DNA from 2 places in the Pseudoduganella aquatica genome. Region 2 is predicted to be linked to the other one. Evidence: predicted binding sites of a transcription regulator. Region 2 holds the regulator's gene; the other holds the start of a gene.
What was found. Region 2 encodes NrdR, which represses ribonucleotide reductase genes. Its sites were predicted from a motif close to CACNANATNTNGTG; they were not measured.
Positions count from the first base shown of each region.

Region 1: the regulator NrdR is predicted to act here: its motif matches at 2,955-2,968, upstream of KT882_RS15575 (ribonucleoside triphosphate reductase).

Region 1 is NZ_CP086370.1:3,479,088-3,484,168, forward strand. Features, by position in the region: gene ipdC (indolepyruvate/phenylpyruvate decarboxylase) at 1-119, shown strand, start outside; gene KT882_RS15565 (anaerobic ribonucleoside-triphosphate reductase activating protein) at 227-934, opposite strand; gene nrdD (anaerobic ribonucleoside-triphosphate reductase) at 936-1,121, opposite strand; gene KT882_RS15575 (ribonucleoside triphosphate reductase) at 1,157-2,905, opposite strand; gene KT882_RS15580 (SirB2 family protein) at 3,025-3,402, opposite strand; gene KT882_RS15585 (DUF2249 domain-containing protein) at 3,422-3,688, opposite strand; gene KT882_RS15590 (nitric-oxide reductase large subunit) at 3,715-5,081, opposite strand, start outside.
Region 2 is NZ_CP086370.1:5,181,183-5,186,263, forward strand. Features, by position in the region: gene KT882_RS23150 (pilus assembly PilX family protein) at 1-524, opposite strand, end outside; gene KT882_RS23155 (PilW family protein) at 524-1,504, opposite strand; gene pilV (type IV pilus modification protein PilV) at 1,501-2,055, opposite strand; gene KT882_RS23165 (DUF4351 domain-containing protein) at 2,200-2,910, shown strand; gene nrdR (transcriptional regulator NrdR) at 2,917-3,378, opposite strand; gene glyA (serine hydroxymethyltransferase) at 3,456-4,700, opposite strand; ZMP/ZTP riboswitch at 4,791-4,910, opposite strand; gene KT882_RS23180 (SDR family oxidoreductase) at 4,996-5,081, shown strand, end outside.

The sequences.
Region 1 (5,081 bases), 1.7 Mb from region 2:
AGGCGCTTGCCACGCGCGGACGCTTCCAGCTGATAGAAGCCATGCTGCCGCGCGGCGCGCAGTCCGACACGCTGGCGCGGTTTGTGGCGGGCGTGAAGCGTTTGCAGGCAGCTGCGTGAACGCGCGCATGGCGGGTTACGCCTTCGGCTCACCCGCCCTACGAAATAACGAAGTATCGTAGGGCGGGTTAGCGCAAGGCGCGTAACCCGCCGCAGCGCGTCTGCGCCTAATACGCTTGCCTCAGCATAAAGCGCGGAAACAGCGGCGCCATGCCTGCGGCCAGCACCTCGTCCGGATATCCCGGCGCCGCGCAGCAGTTGAGCGCAGTGTCCCCACAGCCGGTGGCGCGGAACTGCTGCAGCACATAATTCCTTACCCCCATCTCCGCCAGCGTTGCCGCCAGCCGTTCCAGGGACGCAGGCGGCAGCAGCGCCGAATGCGCCGTGGTGCGGCATTCGTAGGACACGCCGCTGGCCAGTATCGCGCGCACGCATTCCTCCGCCTGCCGTCCGCTGCCTGGCACGCCGGTCACCGTAGCGTAGTGTTCGAACGGCGCCTTCACGTCGAACCCCACCCAGTCCAGCAGCGGGAGCACGCGCTTGAGGCGGTCCGGATATATGCAGGCCGTATGCAGCCCCACCTTGAATCCCAGCGCGCGCACCTGGCCGATGGCGGCCGGCAGCGCCGGATCCGTGGTTGGCTCGCCGCCGCTGAAGACCACCGCGTCCAGCAGCCCGGCGCGCGCAGCCAGCCGCTCCAGCAGCCGTGGCCACGAAAGAGGGCTGGTGCGGGGGCGCGCCTGCAGCTCAGGATTATGGCAGTATCCGCAGCGCCAGGCGCATCCCTGCACGAAGACCACGGCGGCCAGCCGGCCGGGATAGTCGGTGGCCGAGAACGGCGTGTAGCCGCCGACGTTCAGCTGTCCGCCGTCCATCCTAGTGCGCCGCCGCTTCGTTGAAGTACTGGCGCTCGTGGAACTCGCCCTGCTTGCCGATGTTGAACGACGATAGCGGACGGTGGTAGCCCATGACGCGGGTCCAGATTTCGCATGGCTGGCGTTCGCTGTCGTCCAGAACAAGGGCGCGGGAGGTGGTGATGATGCCTTTGCTTGCTGCTTGCATGATATGCCTTTACGGTGGGTGGGAAAATCGGGGCCTCAGGCGGCCAGTTTGCGCGCGATCAGTTCATCGTCGCACTTGGGACAGAAGGGATGGCGTCCGCTCAGATAGCCGTGCTTGGGACAGATCGAGAACGTGGGTGTCACCGTGATGTAGGGCAGGCCGAAACGGCTCAGCGAGCGCTGCACCAGCGTGCGGCAGGCGTCCGCGCTGGACAGCGCTTCCGTCATATACAGGTGCAGCACCGTGCCGCCCGTGTATTTGCGTTGCAGCGCGTCCTGCTGTTCCAGCGCCTCGAACGGGTCGTCCGTGTAGCCGACCGGCAGCTGCGAGGAGTTGGTGTAGTAGGGCATGTCCAGCGTGCCCGCCTGCAGGATGTCCGGATAGCGCTTGCGGTCCTCTCGGGCGAAGCGGTAGGTCGTGCCTTCGGCCGGCGTGGCCTCCAGGTTGTACATATGGCCGGTTTCCTCCTGGAAGGCCAGCATGCGGGCGCGCACGTGGTCCAGCAGGCGCAGCGCAAAGTCGCGCCCGCGCACCGAGGTGATGTCGTATTCGTCCCGGCTGAAATTGCGTATCATTTCATTGATGCCGTTCACGCCCAGCGTCGAAAAATGGTTGCGCAGTGTACCCAGATAGCGCTTGGTGTAGGGGAACAGGCCGTTGTCCATATGGCGCTGGATGACCTCGCGCTTGATCTCCAGGCTTTGCTTGCCCAGCTCCAGCAGGTCGTCCAGCGCCGCCAGCAGCGCCGGCTCGTCGCCCCGGTGCAGATGGCCCAGGCGCGCGCAGTTGATGGTGACCACGCCCAGCGACCCGGTCTGCTCGGCCGATCCGAATAGGCCGTTGCCGCGCTTGAGCAGCTCGCGCAGGTCCAGCTGCAGGCGGCAGCACATGGACCGTATCATGTTCGGCTTCAGCTCCGAGTTGATGAAGTTCTGGAAGTAGGGCAGGCCGTAGCGCGCCGTCATTTCGAACAGCAGTTCGGCGTTCGGGCTGTGCCAGTCGAAGTCCGGCGTGATGTTGTAGGTCGGGATGGGGAAGGTGAAGGCGCGGCCCTTGGCGTCGCCCGCCATCATCACTTCGATATAGGCGCGGTTGATCATGTCCATCTCCGCCTGCAGCTCGCCGTAGCTGAACGGCATGGGCTGGCCGGCGATGTGCGGAATCTGATCGCGCAGGTCTTCCGGGCACACCCAGTCGAAGGTCAGGTTCGTGAAGGGCGTCTGCGTGCCCCAGCGCGAGGGCACGTTCAGGTTGTAGATCAGTTCCTGCATGGCCTGGCGGACGGCCGCGTAATCCAGCCCGTCGTTGCGCACATACGGCGCCATATAGGTGTCGAAGGAGCTGAAGGCCTGCGCGCCCGCCCATTCGTTTTGCAGCGTTCCCAGGAAGTTGACGATCTGCCCGATGGCGCTGGACATGTGGCGCGGCGGGCCGGATTCCACCTTGCCCGGCACGCCGTTCAGGCCTTCGGCCAGCAGCGTGCGCAGCGACCATCCGGCGCAGTAGCCGGCCAGCATGTCCAGGTCGTGGATGTGCAGCGCGGCTTCGCGGTGGGCGCGGCCGATGGGCGGCGGGTAGACGTGTTCGAGCCAGTAGTTGGCGATCACCTTGCCCGATACGTTCAGTATCAGGCCGCCCAGCGAGTAGCCCTGGTTGGCGTTGGCGTTCACGCGCCAGTCCTGCCGGTTCAGGTATTCGTTGACGGAGCTGACGACGTCCACCAGCGAGCTGCGGTCCGTGGCCAGGCCGGCGGGTTTGATGTTGTTATGGGGTGCTGCTTGGATCACAGTGCTCTCCTTGGCTACTAAATATGGTGTAGCTTCCAAGATTAGACACTGGATATAGTGTGGTCAACGGTTCCGGCCTGTGTTTTTGCTTTTCTTGATATGGCCGGGATTTGCTCCTACAAACGCCCCAGCAAAGGCCAGGGCTGCTTGCTGATGGCGACGGCGATGATATAGGCCAGGGTGGCCAGGGCGGCCAGAAACGCCGCGCGCTGTCCGGTGTGGGTGCGCGCGCGTTTGAGGGCCAGCGTGCCCAGGACGATGTAGACCACCACGGCGGTGAGCTTGGCGGCCAGCCAGGGCTGGACCAGCGGCGACTGGCCGGTGCTGACGGCGAGCATGAGGGCGCTGGCCAGCAGCAGCGTGTCGATAATCGGTGGCACGGCGCGGGTCCAGCGCCGCGCCGTCCAGCTAGCGCCGTACCACATGCCCGCGCCGCGCAGCACGAACAGGCTGACGCTGGCGCTTGCGCAGGTCACGTGGACCATCTTGAGCATGTGGTATTCCATTAAAACCTCACTCGGGAACGATGAGGAAGTCTATCAGCACCTCGCCCGGCGTGCGCGACACATAAGCGGCGCGCACGCGGGGACCGAACGCCTGGCTGATTTGGTGCAGCAGCGGCACCGGATCGTGGTCGTTACAGAAGCGCATGGTCTCGCCGGGCTGCAGCGCCTGCAGCGCGCCGAAGATGGCGGCGTGGCGGAAGCGCTTCGAGATGCCGCGCGCGTCGAAGGGATAGATGCCGGCGACGGCGGTAGGGGCGGAACAATCGTGAGGCATGGTGAATCTCCTTTTCGGGTGAGGGGTCAGGCTTTTTGAGCGGCGGAATTTGCAGCGGCGTTTGCGGCGGCTGCGGCAGCGCGCGGCTGGCCGGCGCGCAGCAGGCGCCAGGCGAACAGGGCCAGGAACAGCGTGCCGGCGGCGAAGACCACGTCGCCGGGTACGCGCATCCATACCAGGGTTTCCATCAGCGGCGAATGCACCACTTCCGGCGAGCGGGCGAACCACATGCCGGTGCTGATGCTGGCCCAGGCCTGGTAAATGCCGGCGGGCGCCAGCGACAGGAACACCATCATGGCCAGGCCGATGTTCAGGCACCAGAACATCGGCCGCAGCAGGCGGTCCGACCAGGCGGCGCGCTCGCTCATGCCGCGCAGGCAGAACAGCAGCAGGCCTATGCCCAGCATGCCGTACACGCCGAACAGCGCGGCGTGGCCGTGCGCGGCCGTCATGTTCAGGCCCTGCATGTAGTACAACGCGATGGGGGTATTGATGGAGAAGCCCAGCAGGCCCGCGCCCACCGTGTTCCAGAAGCCCACGGCGATAAAGCACAGGATGGACCAGCGGTAGTTCGCCACCCAGGGCGCGGCCTTGCTGCGCTGGTAGTTGCGCCAGGCCTCGATGCCCAGCATGGACAGCGGCACCACTTCCAGCGCCGAGAACATGGCGCCGATGGCGATGACGAAGGTCGGCGTGCCGGTGAAATACAAGTGGTGCAGCGTGCCCAGGATGCCGCCGAACAGGAACACAATGGTCTCCAGCACGATGGCGCTGTTGGCGGCGGCGGCGCGTATCAGGCCCAGGCGCACGAACAGCAGTGCGATAACGGCGGTGGCGAACACTTCGAAGAAGCCCTCAACCCACAGGTGCACCAGCCACCAGCGCCAGTATTCCACCATCGAGTAGTGGGTGCTGCGTCCCCAGGTGAGCGAGGTGGCGTAGAAGCCGCCTATGCACAGCGCGGACAGGAACACCATGACGATCAGCCCACGGCTTTCGGACGGCTTTTTCAGCGCGGGCCACAATGCGCGGCCCAGCAGCGTCACCCAGAACAGCAGGCCCACGAACAGCAGTATCTGCCAGATGCGGCCCATGCTGGTGAATTCCAGGCCCTGGTTGCCCAGCCAGAAGGCGAAAGCGCTGCCCTTGTGCTGCAGGGTGCCCAGCCAGCCGCAGGCGGTGGAACCGGCCACGATGAACAGCAGCGCGTAGAACAGCACGTTCACGCCCAGCTTCTGGAAGCGCGGTTCGTGGCCGGAGATGGCCGGCGCGATATACAGGCCGGTGGCCAGCCAGGCGGTGGCTATCCACAGCACGGCGAACTGGGTGTGGATGGTGCGGCTGACCACGAAGGGCAGCACGTCCGCGAGCGGCAGGCCGAAGAAGCTCTGGC
Region 2 (5,081 bases):
CTTCCGGCATCTGCGCCAGGCGGGTGGTAAGGCATGCGCTCGATGATGTAGCGCGGGCGCCGGAATGGCAGCAGACCTTGGCCAGTCTCCATCAGCGCGCCGGTGAACCGTCCAAACGGCACGGAGCGCGAGGCGGCGCCGTCGTCGCCGATGTCGACGCTCTCCCACACCGGCACATCGCCATCCGCAGGCGCGCACAGTCCAAGCCCGGGGTTGTCGGCGCCCATGCCGCAGCCTTGCACAAAGCCCAGGCCGCTGCCCGGAGCCAGCAGCGCGGCACGCGCCGGCGTGCTGGCGGCGCCGCCGTTAATCTCCTTTTCCGCGTCGGCCAGCGCATCCTCCGCTGCTTGCAATGCCACGTAGCGGTCGCGTTCGGCCCGCGCCGCCTTCTCGCCCAGCATGGCCATGCGGGCGGCGGATGCGCCCAGCAGCAGCACGGCAATCAGCATCAGCAACGTGAGGAGCAGAGCAATCCCTTGCTCCGCGAGCATGGGGACCGCGCTGATTTGCCGGATGGCGGCCATCACCCGCCCCCGGCGTTACGCAGCGCGATCGATGTTTCGAACACGCGCCGAACGCGCTGGCGTTCGCCATCGGGCAGCAACTGCTCATCTATGTGCACGCCACGGTCGCCATCGGCCATGCTGCCGGTGTACGCGCCGCCGAGCAGGTCGTACTTCAGCGGCACGGCGCCAACGCGGGAGTAAGCATCGCCATGCAGCAACAAGGCCGCTTTGATGCTGGCCACACGCTTCCACCACGTTTTACGGTTGAAGTCCTGTGCGCGTGCAGCGGCGGTAGCGCCCTCCAGCACCAGATCTCCATCCATTAAGTTGATGGCGCTCGCGCTCAGGTAGCGGTTGGGAATGCCGTCCGCCGGCGTGTCGGTGTCGATTCCGTATAGCACCTGGAAACTGTCCACGCCGCGGACGATGGCGTCGGCGCCCCAACTGTGCGCGCTTTTATATTTGCACCGCAGTTCGGCGACACCGTCGCTACCCTTCGCAACGTAGAAAATACTCCAGCCGCGCTGCGCTTCGCTGCCCGCCGCCGCAATGCCAAAGCCGGCGCAATTCAGCACGGAGCCGTCCGCCTCGGGCGAGCCGGAGCCGGCATAGCGCAAGGCCAGCACATCGCTGCCATTCACGGTTGCGGGCAGCGGATCCTCAATGCCGTTGCTGTTGCGGGAAATACTGGCGTCATCCAGTCCGCTGATGTTGGCGCTGCTTTCCGGCGTGGTTGCCGGCGGCACGCTAGCATCATCCCAGTTCACAAACGCGGCTTGCCGCACGGACTGGCTGATGATGGACAGCGCGTAGCGGCCGCTGTCATTGAGCCGGGCGCTTTCAGTGTGAAACGCATAATTGGCGCTGGCATTCACCAGCAGCGCGCTGGCCACCAACGTCACCAGCGAGCCCACCGCGATCGCGATCACCATCTCAACCAGGCCGAGACCGCGCTCGCGGCTGCGGCCTGCATCACCATTGCAGACGGCCTTTTTCATGGCGCCACTCCCGCCAGCACCAGCGCCACACCGGGCGCATAATCGCCGTCCACATCGCTGGCCGCCGTACCGTCCGGATTCTTGCCGCGCCAGCCAACCTTGACGACTACCGGCGCCGCAGGGCCGCCCGCGCAGGGCCAACGCAGCCGGCCACTGCTCCACATGCCCGTGTCTCGGCAGATGCGCACCCGGCCGCCGGGCAGTTGCAAAGCGATTTGCCGCTTCAAATCATACATATCCGCCTGCGCCATGGCGGCGCTGTCGCACGGTCCGGCCCAGCACTGGCGGCCGGGCGCGGCGGGAACCGGCTCGGCATGCGCGTCATAGTCCAGAGAGAGATAGGCGGTGGCGATCTGGCCCGGATTGGCGCGCAAGCGTTCGGCCATGGCGAAGGCCATTTGCGCTGCATTGCTCAGCAATTGCGATTCGTAGCGCACACGCAGCGCCACCAGCTGCATGCCGGCGGCTCCCAGCACGCCGACGGCCAGCACCACCACCGCCACCAGCACTTCGATCAGCGCGAAGCCGTGAATCCGCCGTTGCGATGCCATACGCCACCTCCGCACAAGCCGCTTGAGAGACACCCTGATTGCAAGTTAGCAGCCCATGCGCAAGCCGCTTTGACGCAGATCAAAGCTCATATAACTCAGCCTTAAAATCCCACTAGCGATTGCCTATCGTCATTGCAAGCAGGAATGAAGTGTGCCAGCGCCAACCTTCGGCAGCGGCCTTGCGCCAGATCGAAACGCGTCAGCACACCGAGGGCTAGACTGCTGTTCGGCTGCACGCTGGAATTGAGGTTCCGCACCACTAAACTACAGGATCTTGCCGAGCATACCGGCGCATTGTTGGAGCATCACACCCCCTTCGCCTTGCTTACCGCCGCTCATCTGCTGACTCAGGAAACGCATGGACTGCCCGAGCAACGGCTTGCTGCAAAATGGAAGCTGACACGATTGCTGCTGGCGCGTGACTGGGACCATCAACGTATCGTAAACTTATTCCACGTCATCGACTGGATCATGCTCCTGCCCACCGAGCTGGAAGCCCAGCTCTGGCAGGACATGGCCCAAATTCAAGGGAGACCCACCATGGAAAATTACATTCCGCGCGGCGCCAGAATCGTGATGCGGCGCGAGTTGGCTGAGGCGAAGGTCAAAGCTGCGCTAGAAGGAAGGCAAGAAGGGATGCTGCAAGGGAGGCAGGAAGGAAGGCAGGAAGGAAGGCAGGAGGGAATACAGCAAGGCCAAGCCGCCCTGCTCGCCCTGCAGCTAAGCCAGCGTTTCGGCACCCTGCCAGACGACATCACCTCCATGCTGTCCACAGCCAGCCTGAGCCAGCTGCAAGACTGGGCCAAAGCGGTCATCGACGCGCCCACGCTGGACCAGATCTTCGCCCGCCATTGAGGCGAACTAGGTTTTCGGCGCCTGACCGACTTCTTCGATGGCGTCCTGGAACTCGGCGAGGTCCTCGAAATTCTTGTAGACGGAAGCGAAGCGGATGTAGGCCACCTTGTCCAGCCGCTTCAGCTCCTGCATCACCAGCTCGCCGATATAGTGCGTATCGACTTCGCGCTTGCCGCTGGTGAGCAGTTTTTCTTCGATCGCCTGCACCGCCATGTCCAGCGAGGCAGCCGCCACGGGCCGCTTGCGCAAGGCCAGCGTCAGGGAGCCGCGCAACTTGGCCGCAGCGTACTCCGTGCGGCTGCCGTTCTTTTTGACCACGAACGGCATCACGAGTTCAATGCGCTCGTATGTCGTGAAGCGCTTGTCGCACTTGCCGCAGCGGCGGCGGCGGCGGATCGCGTCCCCCTCCTCCGACACGCGGGTGTCAAGGACGTGGATTTCTTCATGCTGACAGAACGGACATTTCATCTGGCGCCGGGCTTTCGAATATTAAAAGAGCGCCGGACCAACACGGTCACGGCGCCCTGATGTTACCAAGACAATGTTTAAGCGTAAACCGGATGCGCGTCAGCCAGCACCTTCACGGCCGCTTTCACGCGCTCGATGGTGGCGGCGTCATGCGGATTGTCCAGCACGTCGGCGATCAGGTTGCCCACTTGTTCCGCTTCGGCTTCCTTGAAACCGCGGGTGGTCATGGCCGGCGAACCCAGGCGGATGCCCGAGGTCACGAACGGTTTCTGCGGGTCGTTCGGGATGCCGTTCTTGTTGCAGGTGATGTGCGCCTGGCCCAGGATGGCTTCCGCTTCCTTGCCGGTCAGGTTCTTGGCGCGCAGGTCGACCAGGAACACGTGCGACTCGGTGCCGCCCGACACGATGCGCAGGCCGCGCTTGATCAGCGTCTTGGCCAGCACGTCGGCGTTCTTCACCACTTGCTGCTGGTATTCCTTGAACGCTGGCTGCAGCGCTTCCTGGAAGGCCACGGCCTTGCCGGCGATCACGTGCATCAGCGGGCCGCCCTGGATGCCTGGGAAGATGGCCGAGTTGATGATCTTCTCGTGCTCGGCCTTCATCAGGATGATGCCGCCGCGCGGGCCGCGCAGCGATTTGTGCGTGGTCGAGGTGACGAAGTCGGCGTGCGGCACAGGGTTAGGGTACAGGCCGGCGGCGATCAGGCCGGCGTAGTGGGCCATGTCCACCATGAAGTAGGCGCCCACGGCTTTCGCCACGGCGGCGAAACGCTCGAAGTCGATTTTCTTGGAGAAGGCGGACGCGCCGGCGATGATCAGCTTGGGCTTGTGTTCCTTGGCCAGCGCTTCCATGGCGGCGTAGTCGATGTCCTCTTCCGGCGTCAGGCCGTAGGAAACCACATTGAACCATTTGCCGGACATATTCAGCGCCATGCCGTGGGTCAGGTGGCCGCCTTCTGCCAGCGACATGCCCATGATGGTGTCGCCCGGCTTCAGCACGGCGAAGAACACGCCCTGGTTGGCTTGCGAGCCCGAGTTCGGCTGCACGTTGGCCGCTTCCGCGCCGAACAGTTTCTTCACGCGGTCGATCGCCAGCTGCTCGACCACGTCCACGTATTCGCAGCCGCCGTAGTAGCGCTTGCCCGGGTAGCCTTCGGCGTATTTATTGGTCAGCTGGGAGCCCTGGGCTTCCATCACCGCTGGCGAAGTGTAGTTCTCCGAAGCGATCAGCTCGATATGGTCGTGCTGGCGGGTGTTTTCCTTCTGGATCGCGGCGAACAGGTCTGGATCGACGGAGGACAGGGTGTGATCTTTTGCAAACATGAAAAAACTCCAAGTGAGAGAGTAAATCTGGCAGGTGGATCGAATGAGGAACGCCAATAAGCGAGGAGCAGCCTCTTCGTGCTTTCCATCGGTGGCTGCCCAGGCGAACGGCTGTTGATTTGAAATCTCACGTTCCCCGGTGGATGCCCACCTTTCGCCGATAGATCGCGCAAGCGCAGACCCGGCTTTTCGCCAGTCACGTGAGACGTAATGGAAGCCAGATTGTACTATCAACTCAGGCAATTACGCTACACTTGCCCTACTCCACCATGTCATCTATTAGTAAGGAAGCAATATGATCGTCTTCATCACCGGCGCCAGCGCCGGTTTCGGCGCCGCCATGGCCCGCGTGTTCACCGCCAACGGCCACAAAGCCATCAT